2 linked regions of the Prochlorococcus marinus CUG1415 genome follow. The protein of the gene in region 1 interacts with the protein of each later gene in a pairwise test. Links are inferred from orthologs where the notes say so. Each region holds a gene or a part of one and is shown on either strand. Other genes may lie near its edges.

Region 1 (12,440 bases):
AATCTTGAAAAAATGTTTAAAGCAGCTCAAGGTGAAGCAGAAGCAGCTTTTGGTAATGATGGTCTATATATGGAAAAATTTATAAAGAAGCCAAGACATGTAGAAATTCAAATTTTGGCAGATAGGTCGGGTAACGTTGTTCATTTAGGAGAGCGAGATTGTTCAGTTCAAAGAAGACATCAGAAATTATTGGAAGAGTCTCCTAGCCCTGCAATTAACACCGAACTAAGAAAAAAAATGGGAAATGCAGCGATTGCTGCTGCAAAAAGTATCGGTTACGAAGGAGCTGGTACAGTTGAATTTTTAGTCGATGATGATGATAATTTTTATTTCATGGAAATGAACACTAGGATTCAAGTTGAACATCCTGTTACTGAAATGGTTACAGGCGTAGACTTAATAGCTGAGCAAATTAAGATCGCAAGCGGAGCTAACTTGGAATTTAATCAAGATGATATCAATTTAAATGGTCATGCCATTGAATGTAGAATCAATGCTGAAGATCCATCTCATAATTTCCGGCCATCACCTGGAAAAATAACTGGGTGGCTTCCTCCCGGAGGTCCTGGTGTAAGAGTGGATAGTCATGTTTATACTGGTTATGAAATACCTCCATTTTATGACTCCTTAATTGGTAAATTAATAGTCTGGGGAAAAGATCGAAATACTGCAATTAAACGTATGAATAGGGCCTTAAATGAATGCGCAGTAACCGGTATTCCTACAACAATTAACTTTCATTTAACCTTATTGAATAAAGCTAAATTTAAGGAAGGTAAGATACATACAAAATATGTTGAAGAAGAATTGTTACCCAATTACTGAGGAATAATTAAATAATCTCTATGAGATGTGTGTATGCAATGCAAGTTTTATAAGCCCTTGTTGACCTACTAAAATCTCTCTTAAAAAACTGATGACTCCAATCCAAATTACTGGTCCTATATCAACTCCTCCTATAGGGGGAATTAATTTCCTTGTTTGATTAAGGATAGAGCTTGATGGTATCGAAATGAATAACCACAAACCTTTACTTAAATCAATTTTTGGGTACCAAGTAAGAATTAATCTAATTAAGAAAACTATAGTTAGATATGATAAAGAAATTCCTAAACTAATATCTAAAATTTGGAGAGAGTTTTCAAGCAAGGAAATCACAAATATTTAATTCATCTTAATAAATAACCCATTAAATAGTATTTAATTCGTATTATAAATTGAGAATTAAATATTTAAAAAGTGTTTCAAATTTCAAATTTATTACTAGCTGCGGATTTTTCTGCCCAAGTTGCAAATAATTCCGCAGTTGGAATGATAGGTAGTTTTATTGCAGCCGCTTTACTTATCGTAATTCCAGCCACAGCCTTTTTGATTTTTGTTAGCCAAAAAGACTCCCTTGATCGTACTTCTACTGGAAGACGCTAGTTTTTATAGAAGTTTTAAGTAAACTATATATAGGGTGATTTATTTTTCCCTTTAAAACATAAATTTTGGAGAAAGAATGTGGTCAATGCTAGTCTCAATTGGGCCAGTATTGTTGGTATAGTTCTTGCAGTATGTGGAGGCGGTCTTTACTTTTTACGATCCGTTAAACCTGCATTAGCAAGAGATTATGATGTCTTCTTTGCAGCTATAGGACTTTTGTGCGGTGGAATATTATTTTTTCAAGGCTGGAGATTAGATCCTATCCTTCAGTTTGGTCAGTTTTTATTGGCAGGAACTACAGTTTTTTTCGCATACGAAAGTGTTAGGTTGAGGGGAGTTGCTACGGATCAAGCTAGAAGGTCCTCTTATTTTGATGATGATCCTATTTCTGATGAGCCTAGGAATTCTAGAGGTCGTTTTAATGAAGATTACGAAAGGTTTGAAGAATCTGAAAGACCATCTAGAAGATTCAAACCTCAAGAAGATGATTTTGAAGAAGAATATATAGAGGGGATATCTCGCAGGAGGAATGTTTCAAGAGCTATACCTGCTTCTGCTGTAAGTAGAAGAAGGCCAGCTGCAAGAGAAGTAAATCAATTTGAAAATGACGAACCTATAAGAAGAAGAAGGCAGAATTCTGAAGATAGAAATAGTAATGAGGCATTAAGAAATAAATTTGGTGAAAGAAGAAGTACTTCTCGAAATGAAGTTAAAACAGGGTCAAGACCCAGAAGGAATCAGACAATATCAAGACAAGCAAATATTTCTTCTTCTGATGATTCTTCTCCATTAAGAAAGAAATCCACAAGATCTCCCATTAGGCAGCAAACTTCAAAAGATCAAGTAGAGGATGCATCATTCAAAGATGCGGATGCAGTAAAAAAACCTCGTGTAACTCGTAGAGTAAACTCTACTGAGAGATCAAGTTCAAAAAATCAAAGTGGTAGATATACCGTTGGGAAAAATAGAAAGAAACCTAGAGATAACAGTTCTAGATTTGACGATTAATTATAAGATTCCCGCCCATTTTAAAAATGATTGTTGACTTAATAATTCAATTAGTATTATTGCTAAGAATCCAATCATAGCAAATCTTCCATTAGTTATTTCTGAATACCTACTCCATCCAAACTGATAGTTATCATCAACTTCCTCAGATAATTTGTCATCTTTTTCTGTCTTGGTTAGTTCATCAGCAGGGGATGGTTTATCATCAACTTCCTCAGATAATTTGTCATCTTTTTCTGTCTTGGTTAGTTCATCAGCAGGGGATGGTTTATTGTCAAATTCTTCTTTTGTCATAATTTATTAATTTATATTTGAGTTGAAATCAAAATTCTTTGATGGCATTAGAGACCAATTACCTTTACCACTTAATTCAAGGACATTGTCATGAAAGATTTTAAGAGTTGGACGATGACCAACACTAACAAGAGCAATATTCCTCTCTTTCAATAAATTATAAAGATAATGTTCTGTTTTTATATCTAAAGCACTTGTAGCTTCATCAAGAATTACAAACTTTGGAGAATTTAATAATAATCTTGCAAATGCTAATCTTTGTTGTTCTCCTTGAGATAATATTCTTTGCCAATCTTGTTTTATATCTAAGTCAGGATATCTTTCAATTAAATTTGGAAGTTGTACTTCTTTAAGAACTGCTTGCAAATGTTCATCACTGAATCTGCTTGTTCTCAATGGATAGCATAATTGCTCTTTCAAGGATCCTAATGTCATATATGGTTTCTGAGGTATAAATAACAAGTCTCCTTTTTGTGGTGAGAAAATCTCACCTTTGTCAGTTGACCATAGTCCGCTGATAACTCTAAGTAATGATGTCTTCCCACATCCAGATGGACCGACAACTAAAATGCTTTCACCGTATTCAACACTCAAATTTAGATCTTTTACTAATAATTTACTTTTATCAGGAGTTTCTACATTTACATTTTTTATATAAATATTCTCTTTTTCTTTAACACTGTTTTTATATTGATTTGATTTTAAATGTTTTACTTCTTTTATGCTGCTTTGAAATCCTTCTAATCTGCCTATTGAGGCTGAGAATTTTGCTAGGGCTTCAATCTTATAGATAATAAAAAATAAAGAACCCTCAAGTAATTGGTAATTGAGTCTTGCTTGAGAAAATTCTCCATAATTCATATTACCTGCGAGTAATGGTCCAGATAGAATTATAAACGGTATAAAAACACTTCCATAAATTGTTGATCTTTGTAGAACTCTCAGTAATGCCTCCCAAATAATTAATAAATTAAAATTCTTTACTACTGACTTTAATCTGCTATTAACTTCTTGGTATTCTTCATCTTCTCCTGAATAGAATGCGATAGACTCAGCATTATTTCGTACATGCACTAATCCATATCGAAAATTTGCTTCATATTTCAACTGATCAAAATTTAATTTAAACAATTTTTTACTTGCAAATATAATTAAAATTGAAAGTATACCAGCGTAAAAAACAAGAGCTACTGTTAAGTTCTTGCTAATGCTAAGAAGAATTCCGATATTAATAGTAAAAGTTAGAATTGAGTCAAAAATATTTAATGATAAATCTAGTATTTGAGCAGTAAAATCTTTTGCGTCTTCCGTAATTCTTTGGTCTGGATTATCAATGTCAGTTTCATCTTCGTTATTTGGATTTAATATATAATAAGTTCGGTCGGTTAAATAATTATCAATTAAATTATTTGAAAGCCATTCTCTCCAAAGTAGTTGAAGTTTAGCTGATAAATAAAATTGAAAGCTCCGTATAGGTAATGCAGCAACAAAACAAATTCCTAAAATCCATAATTTTCTATAACTTTCACTGGCATTTTGATTGATTAATCCATTCGTAATATCTCTAACTAAGAAAGAGATTCCAGCATTAATTCCATTAACAGAGAGCAGCATTAGTAAAACTAATCCAAGAAAAAGCCAAGGGATCCATCTTTTTTGCCTTAATTGACTGCGAAATGAAGCAAAAGATCCAATACCGAATAAGAAAAAAATTGTACCTATTACCCCAAGATTGGAGTTCCAGATTTTGTTAATTATTTCTTCAATTCCACTTAAATATTCTTTTGTGAAATCAGGTGTTGAATTGCTGAGCAAATTTATTAAACCTGTAACTACAAATAAAACCGTTCCTGGAACAACACAAAAGATTAGGGCAAATAACAGTAATATAAATAACCATCCATTATTTGAAGTGTAAGGTAAAAAATATGGTTGTGTAAGTTTTCTTATCTTATTTAATTGAGATGAGATATCTCTTTTTGTACTTGATATTTCTTTCGGCATGATTGATATCTAAAGTTTATTATGTGTTAAAACATTTTATTTTAACATCAATTTTAATAATAAATTTTGCAGAAAACTCAATATTGGAATCAGTTAGCAAATCCAATAAAAGATACTAGCCAATCCGGTAAATTCAATTGGTTTAAAAGGTTTTGATTGAAACTATGAATACTTTCAAAGTTTTTATCTAGGAGCCAATAAATCACAAAAGGGGTGTTTAATAATATTTGCAGTTGCCATTTATAGGTCAAAACATTCCAAATTTTGGTTAAAACTGATTTTTGTGACTCATCTAAATTTTCCCAATTTTTCAGGATAAGGTTGAGTAAATTTTTATTTTTAGATATTAAGGATTCTGGGGAAGTCATTTTTTTTTATATTTAATTACTTATAGCTCAAAAATTCTTAATTTGAGAGTTTTAACCAGGAGGCCACGTCATTTTTCTTCCTGCTAAAAAATGAATATGTAAATGAAAAACTGTTTGCCCAGATTCTTTACCAGTATTAATTACTGTTCTCCAGTTATTTAAATTTTTAGATTTAGCGATTTTACTTCCTACAAACAATAAATGACCTAATAAGTCTGCATCCTTTTCTGCGCATTCACATAAACTTACTATTGGTTTTTTGGGGATTACTAAATAATGGATTGGGGCTTGAGCTGAGATATCATTAAATGCAATACAAAAATCATCTTCATGTAGTTTTTCACAAGGAATCTCACCATCTATTATTTTTTGGAAAATTGTTGTTTCAGTCATTTTTCGATTAGATAGAAATAACGTCTTTTTCGTAAAACCCTTCTTTTATAAGTTCCTTGTTTAAGTCATCTTTTGATGTAACTCTATCAACAAATAATATTCCATTTAAGTGATCCATTTCGTGTTGAATACACCTAGCTAGAAGTCCATCTGCTTTCATTTTGCGTGGCCTTCCCATTTCATCTCTAAACTTTAATTTTATAGTTGATGGCCTCACGACATTCAAATAGACGCCAGGGATACTCAAGCAGCCTTCTTCGTATGAATTAAGAGTTGTTCCAAAATCTGTAATTTCTGGATTGATTAAGATTAAAGGCTCTGCTGCTGAATCTTCAAAATTCACATCAATAACAAGGAGCTCTTTGTTAATACCAATTTGAGGTGCAGCAAGCCCAATCCCTTTAGCTGCATACATGCTTTGAAGCATTTCTCTAGCTAGTTTTCTAATCGATTCATCAACCTTAGTAATTCTTTTGGAATTTTGTCTTAATATATCATCACCAAGTTTATAAATTTCTAGACATGGATTACCTGTTTGTTCTTTGGCGATTTTTGCCGAGGACCCATTTTTTCTTGACTTTCTTGCAAGTTGTGAAAAATGGTTTGCCACGTTAATAAAAAAGTTTTTAAGAAATAGTTTAGCTATAAAAATACTAGCACTTTAATTTACTTTCTTTATATTTTTTTAATGAGTAATAATGTTAAAGCAAAAGTTAGCCAAAAAGACTCTAAGAAAAAAGATTTTAAGGAATTAACTATTGTTAGAGATACTATTTTTTGGATCGATGATGTTGATGAAGATCAACATCAAAATGCTATTTTTGCTAGACCATTTAACGAGAAATATGCATTTCCTCAAAAATTAACTGGTAAAAAACATAATATTAAAAGTAATTTTCATGGATATGGGGGTAAATCTTATAAATGTATTGATTTTAAAAAGAATTTTTATTTGATATGGATAGATCAGTCTTCAAAAGCAGTATGGTTTCAAATTTTTAAAGAAGCAGGAATAAAATATAGAATTGAAAACAAATATCTTGAGTCAGTTCAAGAACCGAGGCAACTTTCTAAAGCAGTAGCAGGAAATTTCGATTCTGGATTTGTTATTTCTGAGAAAAATTTTTTGTATGGCATTTGTGAAATAAATAATAGAGATTATTTATTTTCTTTGAACTTAAAAAAAACTAAACAAGATATTTACCGAATAAAAAAATTTAAAAATTTCGCTGGAGAATTATCTTCTAATACTTCTGCTACCTTACTTTCATGGGTCGAGTGGGATTCTCCATACATGCCCTGGGAGAAAAATGATCTGTATTTTGCTCAAATAGATTTAGATGGAGAGATAAAAAAAATAAAAAAATTCTCAAATAAGCTGATCAATGCCAATAAAAATGTTTCTTTTTTTCAACCTTATTGGATAAGTGAAACACTTTTAGTATGTTCTGAAGATAGTTCTGGATGGTGGAACTTATTGTTTTTAGATGTAAGTGAAATTGAGAATATTTTTATTAAGAAAAGAGTAGAGAGAAATTTGATTGAATATGGAGTACCACAATGGGTCTCAGGAATTACATTGTTTTCGGGGACTATAAAAAACTTATTTTGTGTAGCCAAAAAAGGAAATAGTTTAATAGTGGAACAATATAAAGATCTTGTATTAGTTAAAGAATTTTCTACTCCTTTTACCTCAATCAGTGATTTCAGTGTTTTTCGAAATAAAGTTCTTTTAAGAGGTTATGGATATGATTTTTTGGGAATTGTACTTGAAATTGATTTTGCAGAAAAATTTTTACCAAATTTTTCTGAGCAGATACATATTGATCATATAAAAGATTGTTCCAAACCTGAATCATTTTGGTTTAAAGGTTTTGAAGACCAATCTACTCATTCTTTTCTTTATAAACCCCTTGTTGACAATTGTAGAAAGCCACCGCTACTTGTTAGAGCTCACAGTGGACCAACTTCATTTTTTGATGGATCATATAATTCTGAAGTTCAATATTGGACCTCGAAGGGATTTTTTGTTGCTGAAGTTAATTATGGAGGATCATCAGGATTTGGCAAAGCATATAGAGAGAGGTTGAATTATAAGTGGGGTATTGTTGATTCTTATGATTGCAAAGCACTAGCTCTTGAATTAACTAAATCAAATCTAGTTGATAGTGAGAAAGTAGTAATTTCTGGTAATAGTGCTGGTGGGTTCACTGCCCTGAATAGTTTATTATATGGGTCTATTTTTACAGCTGCAATTTGTAAATATCCTGTTATTGATTTGAAGGATATGTATTACAACACTCATAGGTTTGAAAAAGATTATTTAAATTCTTTGCTAGGAAAGTATGCAAAAAATCATGATGATTACATAAATAGATCGCCGATAAATCATATTAATAAAATAAAAAAACCTATCTTATTGTTTCATGGAAAAAAAGATACAGTTATTTCGTATAAACAAACTTTAAAGATTCAAGAAATTTTGATTCGGAATAATAAATATTCAGAAGTTATTTTTTTTGAAAATGAAGGGCATGGGTTTAAATATATAGAAACTAAAGAAGAAGTAATGAAAAAATCTCAGGATTTTTTAAAAAATGCTTTGAATATTTAAGAATTGATTTTTAGAAAATCAATAGTATCTTTTAATTTTTCTACAAATATATCAATTTCTTCCTTATTGGTTGTGAAATTCATGCTAATTCTTGCTGTTGATTTAATTCCAATGTATCTGTGAAGAGGTTGACAGCAATGATGCCCACTTCTAATGCAAATTCCTTTTGAATCAAGAATTTCTGCAATATCGTTTGAATGTATATTTTTTATATAAAAGGTGGCAAGTGATGCTCTGTCTGGATCTATCTCTGGCGATGGACCTATAATTTCAACATTTTCTATTTGATTTAATTTTTCAAATAAATATTTAGTAATAGTCTTTTCATATTCATGAATCTCATCCAATCCAATAGTGTTTATATAATTAATTGCTTCTGCAAGACCTATTGCTTCTGCAATAGCTGGAGTGCCAGCTTCAAATTTATGAGGTAGCTCTGCCCAAGTACTTGTCTCTTCAAAAACATCTTGAATCATTTCGCCACCTCCAAAGAGTGGAGGAATCTTTTCTAGGATTTCTTTTCTTGACCAGAGGAAACCAATACCTGTAGGACCGCAAAGTTTATGCCCTGATCCCGCTAAGAAATCTATTTCAAGATCAATTACATCTAGTTTTTGATGCGCCAAACTTTGACATGCGTCTATTAAAACTAAAGAACCTTTTTGTTTAGCTAATTTAGTTATCTCTTTGATTGGATTACAGCAACCTAGAGTATTACTAACATGTACTAGGCTAACAAGCTTAGTTCTAGATGTTAGTTTTGATTTAAAATCGTCTATATCTAATTTCCCATTTTTATCTATACCTATAAATTTTAGTTTGCATTTATTTTTTGCTGCAACCATTTGCCATGGAACAATATTGCTATGATGCTCCATTATTGATAAGAGAATCTCATCGTTTTCTTTTAATGAAGATTCGCCCCATGATCTAGCCGCTAGATTGATTGCTTCAGTAGCATTTCTTGTAAAAATAATTTCTTTTGTTGAATTCGCTTTTATATATTTGCTAATTAAATATCTTGCATTTTCAAATTCTTCTGTTGCTTTTGCACTTAATTGATGTGCGCCTCTGTGTACATTGGCATTAAAGTTTCTATAATATTCATCAATTTTTTTTAAGACTTGTATTGGTTTTTGGGTTGTTGCAGCATGGTCTAAATAAATGATTTGCTCATTACTTTTTAAGTTCTTATTTAAAAGAGGAAAGTCTTTCTTAGCTATTTCAGGGAAATTTTGAATCGTTTCCATTAATTCTCATTTAAAAGTTTATCAAGCAAATCCCATCTATCTTTTGAAATGGGAATAAATGAAATTATTTCTTGGAAGTAAGAACTTAATTGTAGTTTACTTGCTTCTTTTAACGTAATACCTCTTGTACGCATATAAAAAAGTTCTTCATCATTTAATTGTGCAATTGTAGCTCCATGTTTGCATTTGACATCATCAGCAATTATTTCTAATTGAGGTTTTGTATCAATTTGTGCGAGATTTGATAAAAGTAAATTTCTGCTTAATTGCGACGCATCAGTTTTCTGGGCAATTTTGGGAACAATTATTGAGCCGTCAAATATAGCATGTGATTTGTCGTCAGCAAGTGATTTGTTGATTTGGTCTAAAAATCCATTTGGCCCATTAAAGTCTATTTTTGTATGAGTAGCAATTTGTTCATTGTTTTTTGTTATTTGCATACCTTTGATATTGGTTTTAGCGTTTCCTGCAGATTGTTCAATACGAATTTCAAATCTTGCATAATTGAATTTAAAATGTAAAGACCCTAAGTTGTATTCGCTATTTTTTTGTTGAATTACATTGAGAGAATTTAATAGATGTGATTTATCTTCACCATAGGAAACAACACCATGGTTTAGGGAGCTATTTTCTTCTAAATAAATGAATGTGGATTGAGATAATGAAGAGTTTTCTTTACCAAGATTTACTTGTAACAATTCAATGTTACAATTTTTTTCTAAAAATATTACTAGGGTTTTTGCGTTTAAAGAATTACTTGATGCATGGCTAAAGATTTCAATAGGAGGGATTTTTGATCCGTTTATTTTTAAGCCTAAGATATTTTTTGGACAACTTAAAGAAAGATTTAGTAGGTCACTCCAATGTTCGTTTTGATCAAAACAAGATATCTTTTGTTTTATATATTTATCTAATTTATTATCACTTAATTGTTGTATTGAATAATTTTCTTCTATTAATGAAATTTGGCTATCCTCTCCAATTATTAATCTAATAATATTTTGAGAATTATAAGGATATGGGGTATCAAATTTTGGATCTTTTTCATTGACTGAATAGTCTAAAAAGTTTGAAAATTTTGATCTATTTGAAAGTCGCCATAGTTCACTTTTTGGATTAGGAAGGGGGTTTGATTGTAATTTATTCAGACAGATTTTTTGTATTTCTGTAGGATTGTCAATTAATTGATTGGTTTTTATTTGTTCAATAATTTCCATTTATTTAAGTCTCTTTGACGAAGTTATCAGTCCAGTCATAACCTTTTTTTTCAAGCTCTAAAGCAAGATCACTTCCACCAGTTTTGATGATTTTCCCGTCTGCCATAACGTGAACATAATTGGGTTTGATTTCATCTAACAATCTTTGGTAGTGAGTAATTAATATAATTCCAGTCTTTGTATTAGATATTTTCTTAATTCCTGATGCGACTATTCTAAGAGCATCAATATCTAGACCAGAATCGGTCTCATCCAGAATTGCTATCTTGGGCTCCAGTAAAGCCATTTGCAGAATTTCGTTTCTTTTCTTTTCACCCCCGGAAAATCCTTGATTTACGCTTCTTGATAGGAATGCATGATCCATTTTTACAATTTCCAACTTTTCTTTAACTAATTCTTCAAAATCGAAAGTATCTAATTCTTCTTTATTGAGGAATTTTCTTCTAGCATTTGTTGAAACTCTAAGAAACTCAAGATTACTAACGCCTGGAATTTCTATTGGATATTGGAAACCTAGGAAAATTCCTGCTTGAGCTCTTTCTTCAGGTTCTAGAGAGTTAATATTTTCACCTGAAAATTTTATGTCGCCATTTGTAATTTTATATGAAGGATGTCCTGCAATGATTTTTGAAAGAGTGCTTTTACCACATCCATTTCTTCCCATAATTGCATGGATTTCTCCAGGGTAGACATTAAGTGAAACCCCCTTCAAAATTGGCAGATTATCAGTAGATGCAAAGAGATTTTGAACTTCTAATATTGGATCTGACTCTTTCATTTGACTTAGCATTTCACTTTAGAAATTGATTAATTAACCTACTGATCCCTCGAGTTTAAGAGCCAGTAATTTATCTGCTTCAGCAGCAAATTCCATAGGTAATTGATTAAATACATCTCTACAGAAACCACTGACCATCATAGATATTGCCTCTTCACATTCTATACCTCTGCTCTGGAGATAAAAAAGTTGATCTTCGGAGATTCTACATGTACTTGCTTCATGCTCAATTTCAGAATTGGGTTGTTGAGATTTGATATAAGGGAACGTATTTGCAGAAGCTTGATCCCCTATTAACATTGAATCACATTGGCTGTAATTTCTTGATCCAATAGCTTTTGTACCCATTTTGACAAGGCCTCTATAGCTATTTATTGAATTACCTGCACTTATTCCTTTGCTAACTATAGTTGATTTGGTCTTGGGACCAATATGGATCATTTTTGTCCCTGTATCTGCTTGTTGAAGATTATTGGTAAGTGCTACTGAATAAAATTCCCCTACAGATTCTTCTCCTAAAAGAATACAGCTAGGATATTTCCATGTAATTGCAGAACCTGTTTCAACTTGAGACCAGCTAATTTTACTTCTCTTACCCAAACATTTTCCTCGTTTGGTGACAAAATTAAAAATTCCGCCAACACCTTGTTCATCACCCGCATACCAATTTTGTACTGTTGAATACTTTATTGAGGCATCGTCAAGTGCTATTAGTTCCACAACTGCAGCATGTAGGGTATTTGTATCGAACATTGGCGCTGTACAACCTTCTAGATAACTTACAGAACTTGATTCTTCGGCAATGATTAGTGTTCTCTCGAATTGTCCGGAATCTCCACTATTAATTCTGAAGTAGGAAGATAGGTCCATAGGACAGGTCACGCCTTTTGGGATATATACAAAAGAACCATCACTAAAAACAGCAGAATTTAGTGCTGCAAAATAATTATCACTAGCTGGAACTACAGTACCTAAATATTTCTCTATTAAATCTGAGTGATTTTTTACTGCTTCACTGATTGAGCAAAATATAACTCCATGTTCAGCCAGTTCCTCTCTGAATGTTGTAGCAATAGAAACACTATCAAA
Region 2 (10,486 bases), on another replicon or contig:
TTTAATGATTCTTTGTTGCCAGATTGTTTTGCAAAATCGTCATTAAGTTCAGGTAATTCTTTTTCCTTAAGATCCTTAAGATTTACTTCAAAGATAGCCTCTTTGCCTCTTGAATCCTTATGAGAATAATCTTCAGGAAATTTAAGGTTAAGTGTTTTAGTATCGCCAATTTTCATCTTTACGATTCCCTCAACGAAACCTGGAATCATTTTGTTCTTTTCTAACTCAAGATCCATTGATTCACTTGTCCCACCATCAATCTCTTTACCAGAATCTTTATATTTTCCTTTGAAACTAACTACAGCAATATCCCCTAATTTGGCTGCTCTATTGGTTACTGGAATAATATTTGCAAACTGACTTCTAGATTTTTCTAGGGCTTCATCTACTGACTTAGGATCAAACTTAGTTTTTGAGATGTCAACACTAAGTCCTTTGGATTTTTTGAGTTTTAATTCGGGGGCAATATCAGTTTGAAGAGTAACCTTAAGTGATTTGTCAGGACTAAATTTTGCAAGTAAAGATTCAAAGCCATCTACCAATTCTGGCTCACTTAATGGCTCTATAGATTTTATTTTTAATGCTTCTTGCCATGATTTATCAATGATTTTTTCTAGAGCAGAAGCATGTAATTGTGTGATGCCAATTCTTTGAATTAAAACTTGTTTAGGAATTTTACCAAGTCTAAATCCTGGAATTTTAGCCGAACGACTGATAGTACTGATTGTCTCATTAACACACGATTTGCATGTCTCAGATGGTATTTCTAATTCAAATGAAATTCTACTTTGAGGCAGAGGAGTTGTTTTGACTATTAATGCTTCTTTAGCCATGTTTTTTGTAATTATTACTATAAACCGAATCTTAATTATTTCACATTATGTGATTTCCTTGAAAGTTAATTTTTTGATAAAGTAAAAAAAATAGTCAATCTATTCATAAAAATCATTTTCAAAGTGTGAGAAAATCTCCGTTTTTGCCTAATAGGCCATTAAAAGTTGCTGTTTTAGGATCTTCAGGTGCTGTGGGATCTGAATTACTCAAAATTCTTGAACAACGTGATTTCCCAATTTCAGAATTGGTCTTGCTTTCATCAGAGCGGTCAGAAGGAAAAAAAATTATTTGGAAAGGTGAAGAATTAGTTACAAAAAAAACAACTAAGGAAGAATTTCTAAATCTTGATTTAGTTTTAGCTTCAGCGGGTGGAAGTATTTCAAAAAAATGGTTGTCTACCATAATGGAGCAAAATGCTTTATTGATAGATAATTCCAGTGCGTTTAGATTAGATAAGAACGTACCTCTTGTAGTTCCTGAAGTTAATGCTAGTGATGCACTCAATCATGATGGAGTAATAGCGAATCCAAACTGCACTACCATTTTGTTGTCATTAGTTTTAGCTCCGTTAAATAAACTTTCGACTATTCAAAGAGTTATTGTCTCAACATATCAATCTGTAAGTGGTGCAGGCCAATTGGCGATGGAGGAACTAAAACTTTTAACTGAACAATATCTTCAGGGTAATCTTCAAAAAAGTGAAGTTTTGCCATACTCCCTGGCTTTTAATTTGTTTTTACATAATTCACCCATGCTTGCTAATAATTACTGCGAAGAAGAGATGAAAATGGTTAATGAGACGAGGAAAATATTAAATATTGCTGATTTAAAGCTTTCTGCTACATGTGTTCGAGTCCCAGTACTGAGAGCACATTCTGAAGCTATAAATATTGAATTTGCTGATGTAGTTGGACCTAAAGATGCTCTCGAACAATTAAAAAAATCACCTGGAATTGAAATTATTGAGGATTACAAAAATAATAGATTTCCTATGCCAAATGACGTTATGGGAAGGGATAATGTTGCTGTTGGCAGGTTAAGAACTGATATCAGTCAGCCTAATGGATTAGAATTATGGTTATGTGGAGATCAAATAAGAAAAGGAGCAGCTCTTAATGCTGTTCAAATAGCTGAGTTATTAATTCCAAAAAAATGATTAAAGACAAAACTAAGTGTACTAATCCATTATTTGGAAGAATATTGACTGCAATGGTTACTCCATTTACTGAAAATGGAGATGTAGATTATGAACTAGCTATAAAACTCTCAAATTTTCTTTTTGAGAACGGTTCTGATGGCATTGTGCTTTGTGGTACTACTGGCGAATCCCCTACCCTTTCATGGGAGGAACAACATGATTTGTTTATTGCAGTAAAAGGATCTTTGGATTCGAGCTGTAAAGTAATAGTTGGTACTGGTAGTAATTGTACAAGCGAGGCTGTAGAAGCTACACAAAAAGCCTACTTATCTGGGGCTGACGGTGCTTTGGTTGTTGTTCCATATTACAATAAGCCACCTCAAGAAGGTCTTTATAAACATTTCAGTTTCATTGCTAATTCTGCAAAGGATTTGCCTATAATGCTTTACAACATACCTGGAAGGACAGGTTGCAATTTATTACCTGATACTGTGAAGAAACTTATGGATTGTTCCAATATTCTCAGTATTAAAGCGGCAAGCGGTAGAATAGAAGAAGTAACAGAACTACGAGCTATTTGTGGCTCTGAACTCTCTGTATATAGTGGCGACGATTCATTGTTGCTTCCAATGTTATCTGTGGGTGCTGTAGGAGTTGTAAGTGTTGCAAGTCATTTAGTTGGCTTGCAATTGAAAGAGATGATTGAATCCTTTCAAAGTGGAAAAGTATCCGATGCGCTTGCTATTCATGAAAAACTTCAGCCTCTTTTTAAGGCACTTTTTATGACTACTAATCCCATTCCAATAAAGGCTGCTTTAGAGCTGTCTGGATGGAATGTAGGTAATCCAAGAAGTCCTTTGTCACCATTAACTGCGGACATGAAAAAGCAACTATCTTTTATCCTGAAATCCTTATAATAAGGATTATATTTAACTTGATAATTAAATTTAAATAAACCTTATTTGATTACAAGCAGGCCTTCATAAATTTCAAAATTATGCAATTAAGTACCAATTCAACTGTAAATAGATCTACCAACGCTTCATCAAGATCTAAAAGTAATTCCCCAGCTTTAAGAGTAATACCTCTTGGAGGATTACATGAAATTGGAAAAAACACTTGTGTTTTTGAATACGGTGATGAACTGATGCTTGTTGACGCTGGTCTTGCTTTCCCATCTGATGGAATGCATGGTGTGAATGTTGTTATGCCTGATACAACTTTTTTAAGAGAAAATCAAAGAAGAATTAAAGGTATGATTGTAACTCATGGTCATGAAGATCATATTGGAGGTATTTCTCATCATCTAAAGCATTTTAATATTCCAATTATTTATGGCCCTAGGCTAGCCATGTCAATGCTGAGGGGAAAGATGGAGGAGGCAGGAGTATCCGATAGAACGACTATACAAACTGTGAATCCAAGGGATGTGGTTAAGGTTGGCCAACATTTTTCAGTTGAATTTATTCGAAATACACATTCAATTTGTGATAGTTTTTCGTTGGCAGTTACTACTCCTGTTGGAACAATTATTTTCACGGGCGATTTTAAATTTGATCATATGCCAATAGATGGTGAGCAATTTGATATTGAGAGAATGGCTTATTACGGGGAGAAAGGTGTTTTATGTATGTTTAGCGACTCTACTAATGCTGAAGTCCCTGGTTTTTGTCCGTCGGAAAAAACTATTTATCCATCTTTAGAAAAACATATTGCTGAAGCAAAAGAACGCGTAATTATTACCACTTTTGCAAGCTCTGTCCATAGAGTAACAATGTGTTTGGAACTAGCTATGAAACATGGCAGAAAGGTTGGTTTGTTAGGTAGATCAATGATTAATGTTATTGCTAAGGCGAGAGATATTGGTTATATGAAATGTCCTGATGATCTTTTTGTTCCGATAAAACAAATTAGAGACTTACCGGATAGAGAGACTTTACTATTAATGACTGGAAGTCAAGGAGAGCCCCTAGCAGCGTTAAGTAGAATATCTCGTGGTGAACATCAGCATGTCCGTCTGAAGACTACTGATACGGTGATATTTTCAGCGAGTCCAATTCCTGGCAATACTATTTCTGTGGTTAATACAATAGATAGATTAATGAAACTTGGAGCAAAAGTTGTTTATGGCAAGGGAGAAAATATACATGTTTCTGGGCATGGTTTTCAAGAGGATCAAAAGTTAATGTTGGCCCTCGCTAAACCTAAGTTTTTTGTCCCAGTTCATGGAGAACATAGGATGCTTGTTTGTCATGGCAAGAGCGCACAAACTATGGGAGTTCCAAAGGATAACATCTTAATCATTGAAAATGGAGATGTAGTTGAGTTGACATCTAATTCTATTCAAAAAGGTGATCCTGTAAAAGCAGGAGTTGAATTACTTGATAACTCACGTAATGGAATAGTAGATGCTCGAGTTTTAAAAGAAAGGCAGCAATTAGCTGTGGATGGTGTGGTAACAGTTTTAGCTCCTATTAGTACAGATGGGAAGATGGTTGCGCCTCCCAGAGTTAATTTAAGAGGAGTTATCACTACTGCAGAACCAAGAAAAATGTCTATGTGGACAGAACGTGAAATTAGCTGGGTCTTAGAAAATAGATGGAAACAATTATCTAGACAAACTGGGCCGAATAATTTTGAAGTAGATTGGATTGGTGTACAAAGAGAAATTGAACATGGCTTATCGAGAAGAATGAGAAGAGAGTTACAAGTTGAGCCACTTATTTTGTGTTTAGTTCAACCTGCCCCAAGTGGAACTCGTGCTTATGTTCCAAAGATTACCGAAGAGCAAAATTTTTCTCAAAGAAATAGAAATAATCATAATTTCCAAAAGAAATCAAACAATAATCATTCAAATAGTTCAAATAACACGCAAAATACCCAAAAAAGTCCAAAAGTTTCACAGAATCCATCAGCTGATACTGCTAAAGAAGATTCATTTGAAGGTAGAACAAGAAGAAGAAGATCTGCTGTCACCTCTTAACTTTTTTCAAAATTTACATAGTTTTTATTCCAAACAATTTTCAAAAACTCTTGCAAGTGAATTTGACCTTTATTTTTTTCATAAATTGAAGTTGCTAATTTTGCCAGATTTTTAGAACTATATTGCTTTATAGATATTTCTTTTAAAAATCTATTTAAGATTGTGCACCGCGCTTCAATACACATACTATTTAAGAGACTCCTTTTGATACCTTTCACGTCTTGACAATATAAGTATGCGAGTTCACTAAGATCATTCCGTTCATTATTATAGTTGCTCATTTTTTGGGAAAAATTATTTATCCTTTCTGAACAACCAGGATAGATGCCCTCTAATGTAGGAATAATTTTTTTTCTTACTAAATTTCTTTTTAATTTAAGATCTGAATTTGTTGGGTCTTCCCAGACTGGGATATTCATATCATTACAGAATTTTTTTGTGTCTTCTCTACTAAAAATTAATAATGGCCTTATTAAAAAAAATTGATTTCCTATTAATTTTTTGCTTGCAATATTACTGAGACCTGCAAAATTGCTACCTCGAGATAAATTTAGGATAAATGTTTCTGCGTTATCACTACTAGTATGACCAGTTAATAAATAAACATTGTTTTTTGGCTGGTTCTTGTTTAATAAAGTTTTGGCTCTTTCACATAATTTTTTATATCTCCATTCTCTTGCTTTTTCTTCTGAAAAAATATCTTCTTTATTTGCCTTATCAAAATAGAATGAAATATTTTTATCTTTGCAATAACTTTTTAATTCAAAAGCATATAGTGAGGATTTTTCGTGCCACTGATGATCACCATGCCAAACACTAATAGACCAACTATGATTTTTTTTTAGGTCATCAATTAGGGTTAATAAGGCCATGGAGTCTTGTCCCCCGGAAACACTGATTAAAATATTTGATCCTTTGGGAATTAATGTTTTTTTGCTAAGAATCTCCTTATGAAGCAGATGATGCCATGATGACCAATTTTTCTGAGTTAAATCTCTATCAGACATTTTGTGTTGCTCAGATAATATTTTTTAAAAAATGCACTGTTTTACTAAAACAATGTCACAATCAGGTAATAAATTCATTAAGTAAATGAGTCTGATTAATCTTTTGCCACAAAAAATTAAAGAAGAGTTAAGAAGTAAATCTTTACTCAAAGTTATTTCAGGATTGAATAATTTTGATGTTGAATCTGTGAAAACAATTGTTGAGGCTGCTTCATTAGGAGGTGCTGATCTTGTCGATATTGCTTGTAAACCTGAACTCGTTGATTTAGCACTTAAGAATTCTTCATTAGTCGTATGTGTGAGTTCAGTAGTGCCAAGATTGTTTCAAGATTCTGTAAAAGCAGGAGCATCATTAATTGAGATAGGAAATTATGATACTTTTTATGAAAAAGGCATTAATTTTTCAGATGAAAAAGTTTTAAACATTACTAAAGAGACGAGGGATTTATTGCCTAATGTTCCTTTATCAGTAACTGTTCCTCATACTATGCCAATTGATAAACAAGTTGATCTTGCTATGAAGTTAGTGGAAGAAGGTGTTGATATTATTCAAACAGAAGGTGGTACGAGTTCTACTCCTTACTCTCCAGGAATTCAAGGCTTTTTTGAGAAATCAGTACCAACTCTTGCAGCTACCTATGCTATTCATCAAGAATTTAAGAAACAATCTCTGAATATACCAATCATGAGTGCCTCTGGATTAAGCCAAGTAACTTGTCCACTAGCAATATCCTCGGGAGCATCAGCAGTTGGCGTTGGATCTGCAGTTAATAAATTAGATGATTTAATATCAATGATTGCGGTTGTTAGGGGCTTAAAAGAATCTTTGAAAAATTCAATAATTGGAGAAAAAATTTCTTAATATAGCAATATCCTTTAGCTACTAGCTTGATGAACAACTATAAGCTTCAGGCTCCTTACGAACCAAATGGAGATCAACCAGAAGCTATTCAAAAATTAGTTAAAGGTGTAAATAGTGGTAAAGAGTTTCAGACTCTTTTAGGAGCGACTGGAACTGGTAAAACATTTACTATTGCAAATGTAATCCAACAAACAGGAAGGCCAGCTCTTGTTTTGGCTCATAACAAAACGTTAGCTGCACAACTATGTAATGAATTAAGGCAGTTTTTTCCAAAAAATGCTGTTGAGTACTTTATTTCTTACTACGATTATTATCAACCTGAAGCTTATGTCCCTGTAAGTGATACGTATATAGCCAAAACTGCTTCAATTAATGAAGAAATAGATATGCTCAGGCATTCTGCAACACGCTCATTATTTGAGAGAAAAGATGTAATTGTTGTAGCCTCAATAAGTTGTATTTATGGTCTTGGTATACCAAGTGAGTATTTAAAAGCTGCAGTTAAATTTGAAGTTGGAAAATCAATAAATCTACGTTCTTCTTTGAGGTCGCTCGTTGAAAATCAATATACTAGAAATGATATTGAAATTACTAGAGGTAGATTCAGAATCAAAGGTGATGTTTTAGAAATCGGTCCAGCTTATGAAGATAGATTAATAAGAATCGAATTATTTGGTGATGAAGTCGAGGCTATTAGATATGTTGACCCTACTACGGGAGAAATACTTGAAAGTTTGGAACAAGTCAGCGTTTACCCAGCGAAGCATTTTGTGACTCCAAAAGAAAGACTTGAAAGTGCAATAAGTGCAATCAGAAGTGAATTAAAAAAACAACTCGATAAATTTACATACGAAGGAAAATTATTAGAGGCTCAACGTCTAGAACAACGCACAAAATATGATTTAGAAATGCTTAAAGAGGTTGGTTATTGTAATGGAGTTGAGAATTATGCTCGTCATTTATCAGGCAGGGAGGAAGGTTCACCTCCAGAATGTTTAATAGATTACTTTCCTAAAGATTGGTTGTTGGTTGTCGATGAGAGTCATGTAACATGTCCTCAACTTCATGCGATGTACAACGGTGATCAATCTCGAAAAAAAGTTTTAATAGATCATGGTTTTAGATTGCCAAGTGCTGCAGATAATAGACCTTTAAAATGTGAAGAGTTTTGGGAAAAATCAAAACAGACAGTATTTATAAGCGCAACTCCCGGACAATGGGAATTAGATCAATGTGATGGTGAATTTATTGAGCAAGTTATTAGACCAACTGGGGTATTAGACCCTTTAATTGATGTAAGACCTAGTGAGGGCCAAATAGAAGATCTATTATCTGAAATAAGAATTAGAGCTGAAAAGAATCAAAGAGTGCTAGTGACAACACTTACTAAGAGAATGGCTGAAGATCTAACTGATTTTTTATCTGAAAATAAAGTAAGAGTTAGATATTTGCATTCCGAAATCCATTCAATTGAAAGAATTGAAATTATTCAAGACCTTAGAATGGGCGAATATGATGTTTTGGTAGGAGTTAATTTATTAAGAGAGGGACTAGATCTTCCAGAAGTATCCTTAGTCGCCATTTTAGATGCTGATAAAGAAGGTTTTCTTAGGGCAGAAAGGTCATTGATTCAAACAATAGGAAGAGCTGCAAGACATGTTGAAGGTGTTGCGTTGCTTTATGCAGATAACTTCACAGATTCAATGAAAAGAGCAATATCTGAAACTGAAAGAAGAAGAACTATTCAAAAAAAATATAACCAAGTCAATGGTATTACTCCAAAACCTGCAGGTAAAAAAATAGAAAATTCAATATTATCTTTTCTAGAACTTTCCAGAAAATTAGATGCTGGTGGTTTATCTAAAGATTTAATAAATATAGTTAATAACAAAACTGACGCAATTCTCAATGCTAGCGATAATCAATGTTTAATCGAAGAATTGCCTGGCTTAATAGAAAAGTTAGAAATTCAAATGAAAGATGCTGCAAAAGAGTTAAATTTTGAAGAAGCAGCAAATTTGAGGGATAGAATCAAAAAATTAAGACAAAAATTGGCAAGAAATTACTAAAAAGAACTTATTTCTCTAATTCGAAATGATTATGAATCGCATTAACTGCTTTGTCACAATCTTTTTCTAAGACAATACATGAAGTCCTAATTTCACTAGTGGCAATCATTTCAATATTGATATTTTGGTCAGCCAGTGCTCTAAATATTTTTCCAGCCGTTCCAACCTGAAATGCCATTCCTGCCCCAACAGTACTTACTTTGGCTATCGCAGGGCCATCTTCAATGTATGAACCAGGTAATTTCTTTGTTAGGGCCTCAAAAACTAAGTTAGCTTTTTCTCTATCTTGCTTATTCATTGTAAGACTAATATCCTTAGTTTTTAAAGAGGAAATTCTTTCAGACTGCACGATCGTATCGAAAAGTAAATTATTTTCAGCTAATGCTAAACATATCGATGCTGCTACACCTGGACGATCAGGCAGTTTTCGAAAACTTATTTGAACTTGGTTTTTATCTAATGCAATTCCTCTTACTTCAGGTTGATCTTGTTTTTCGTTGATTGGATTAACAAATATTTGTGTATCGGATAACTTAAATTTCTCAGCAACAAATCTAATAGCTTTTGGAATATTATTTATTTCAATTACGCAGCTGACTTTAATTTCACTAGTAGCTATTAACCTGACATTTATATTCGCTTGAGATAAAGTATCAAATAAATCAGCTGAAACACTTGGTCTACCCATAATGCCTGCTCCTTGAATACTCAATTTAGTCATGTTTGTTTTTAGATTGTATTTTCCTCCTAATTGACTAGTTATAAGTTCACATTGTTCTGCAGTTTTTTTAACTTCTAATTCACTAACAGTAAATGTAATATCGTTATTATTTCCATCATTTGTCGCTTGTATGATTAAATCTACATTAATACTTGCTTCTGATAGTTTTTCAAATATTTGTGCAGCAATCCCAGGCCTATCAGGAATATTCGAGAGACTGAATACTGCTTGGTTTTCTAATACTTCAAGACTATTGACCGTTTTTGTTAATTCTAAGCTTCCTCTTTTTAGTGGGAGAGGTTGGATTTGACTTTCTAGGAGAGTCCCACGTGAGTCACTGTGGCTTGATTTGACGCACAATTTAATTCCATAATTGCGAGCAATTTCTACTGCTCTTGGATGGAGAACTGAAGCACCGACGCTTGCAAGTTCAAGCATTTCCTCACAGCTAATTTTATCTAAGAGTTTTGCATTAGGAACAATTCTTGGATCAGTAGTAAGAACCCCTGGAACGTCTGTATAAATTTCGCAAGTTTCAGCTCCTAAAGCTGTTGATAAAGCTACTGCAGAGGTATCTGAACCACCTCTACCCAAAGTTGTAATTTCCATTGATCCCGTATGACTTAATGTTGTTCCTTGAAATCCAGCCACTACAACTACAAAACCCTGATTTATATAATTGTGGATTCTTTCTGTTTTAATATCCAGAATTCTTGCTTTCCCATGTATTGATTCTGTAATAATTCCAACCTGGCTACCGGTCATTGAAATTGCAGGTATTCCGTATTCGTTTAATGCCATTGAGAGAAGAGCTATGGTTACTTGCTCTCCAGTTGAGAGAAGCATATCCAATTCTCTTCGATTAGGATTTT

Evidence for each region.
Region 2: the proteins of def (region 1) and HA143_RS09375 interact in binary tests that used the Escherichia coli proteins (3 or more experiments, as listed by UniProt). The link is inferred for Prochlorococcus marinus CUG1415 from one-to-one orthologs.

What each region holds. Positions count from the first base shown.
Region 1 is NZ_JAAORL010000001.1:75,432-87,871, forward strand. What follows is about bases 4,302-7,116. They hold def (peptide deformylase), read right to left. Parts: upstream 6,103-7,116; coding sequence 5,500-6,102; downstream 4,302-5,499. Other genes in these bases: HA143_RS00405 (ABC transporter ATP-binding protein/permease), read right to left, coding at 4,302-4,731; HA143_RS00410 (histidine triad nucleotide-binding protein), read right to left, coding at 5,151-5,492; HA143_RS00420 (alpha/beta hydrolase family protein), read left to right, coding at 6,181-7,116. Outside these bases: accC (acetyl-CoA carboxylase biotin carboxylase subunit), read left to right, coding at 1-825; HA143_RS00385 (YggT family protein), read right to left, coding at 844-1,149; psbX (photosystem II reaction center X protein), read left to right, coding at 1,240-1,425; HA143_RS00395 (Ycf66 family protein), read left to right, coding at 1,504-2,433; HA143_RS00400 (chlorophyll a/b-binding protein), read right to left, coding at 2,434-2,730; more of HA143_RS00405, read right to left, coding at 2,734-4,301; more of HA143_RS00420, read left to right, coding at 7,117-8,106; HA143_RS00425 (aminotransferase class V-fold PLP-dependent enzyme), read right to left, coding at 8,103-9,356; HA143_RS00430 (SufD family Fe-S cluster assembly protein), read right to left, coding at 9,356-10,573; Fe-S cluster assembly ATPase SufC, read right to left, coding at 10,578-11,363; Fe-S cluster assembly protein SufB, read right to left, coding at 11,385-12,440. UniProt on the Escherichia coli protein: Removes the formyl group from the N-terminal Met of newly synthesized proteins. Requires at least a dipeptide for an efficient rate of reaction. N-terminal L-methionine is a prerequisite for activity but the enzyme has broad specificity at other positions.
Region 2 is NZ_JAAORL010000002.1:586,295-596,780, reverse strand. The notes cover bases 1-2,974. They hold HA143_RS09375 (aspartate-semialdehyde dehydrogenase), read left to right. Parts: upstream 1-958; coding sequence 959-1,990; downstream 1,991-2,974. Other genes in these bases: HA143_RS09365 (ribonuclease J), read left to right, coding at 2,970-2,974; dapA (4-hydroxy-tetrahydrodipicolinate synthase), read left to right, coding at 1,987-2,889; tig (trigger factor), read right to left, coding at 1-833. Also shown: more of HA143_RS09365, read left to right, coding at 2,975-4,955; tRNA lysidine(34) synthetase TilS, read right to left, coding at 4,952-5,962; HA143_RS09355 (DUF561 domain-containing protein), read left to right, coding at 6,048-6,824; excinuclease ABC subunit UvrB, read left to right, coding at 6,854-8,893; HA143_RS09345 (aspartate kinase), read right to left, coding at 8,901-10,486.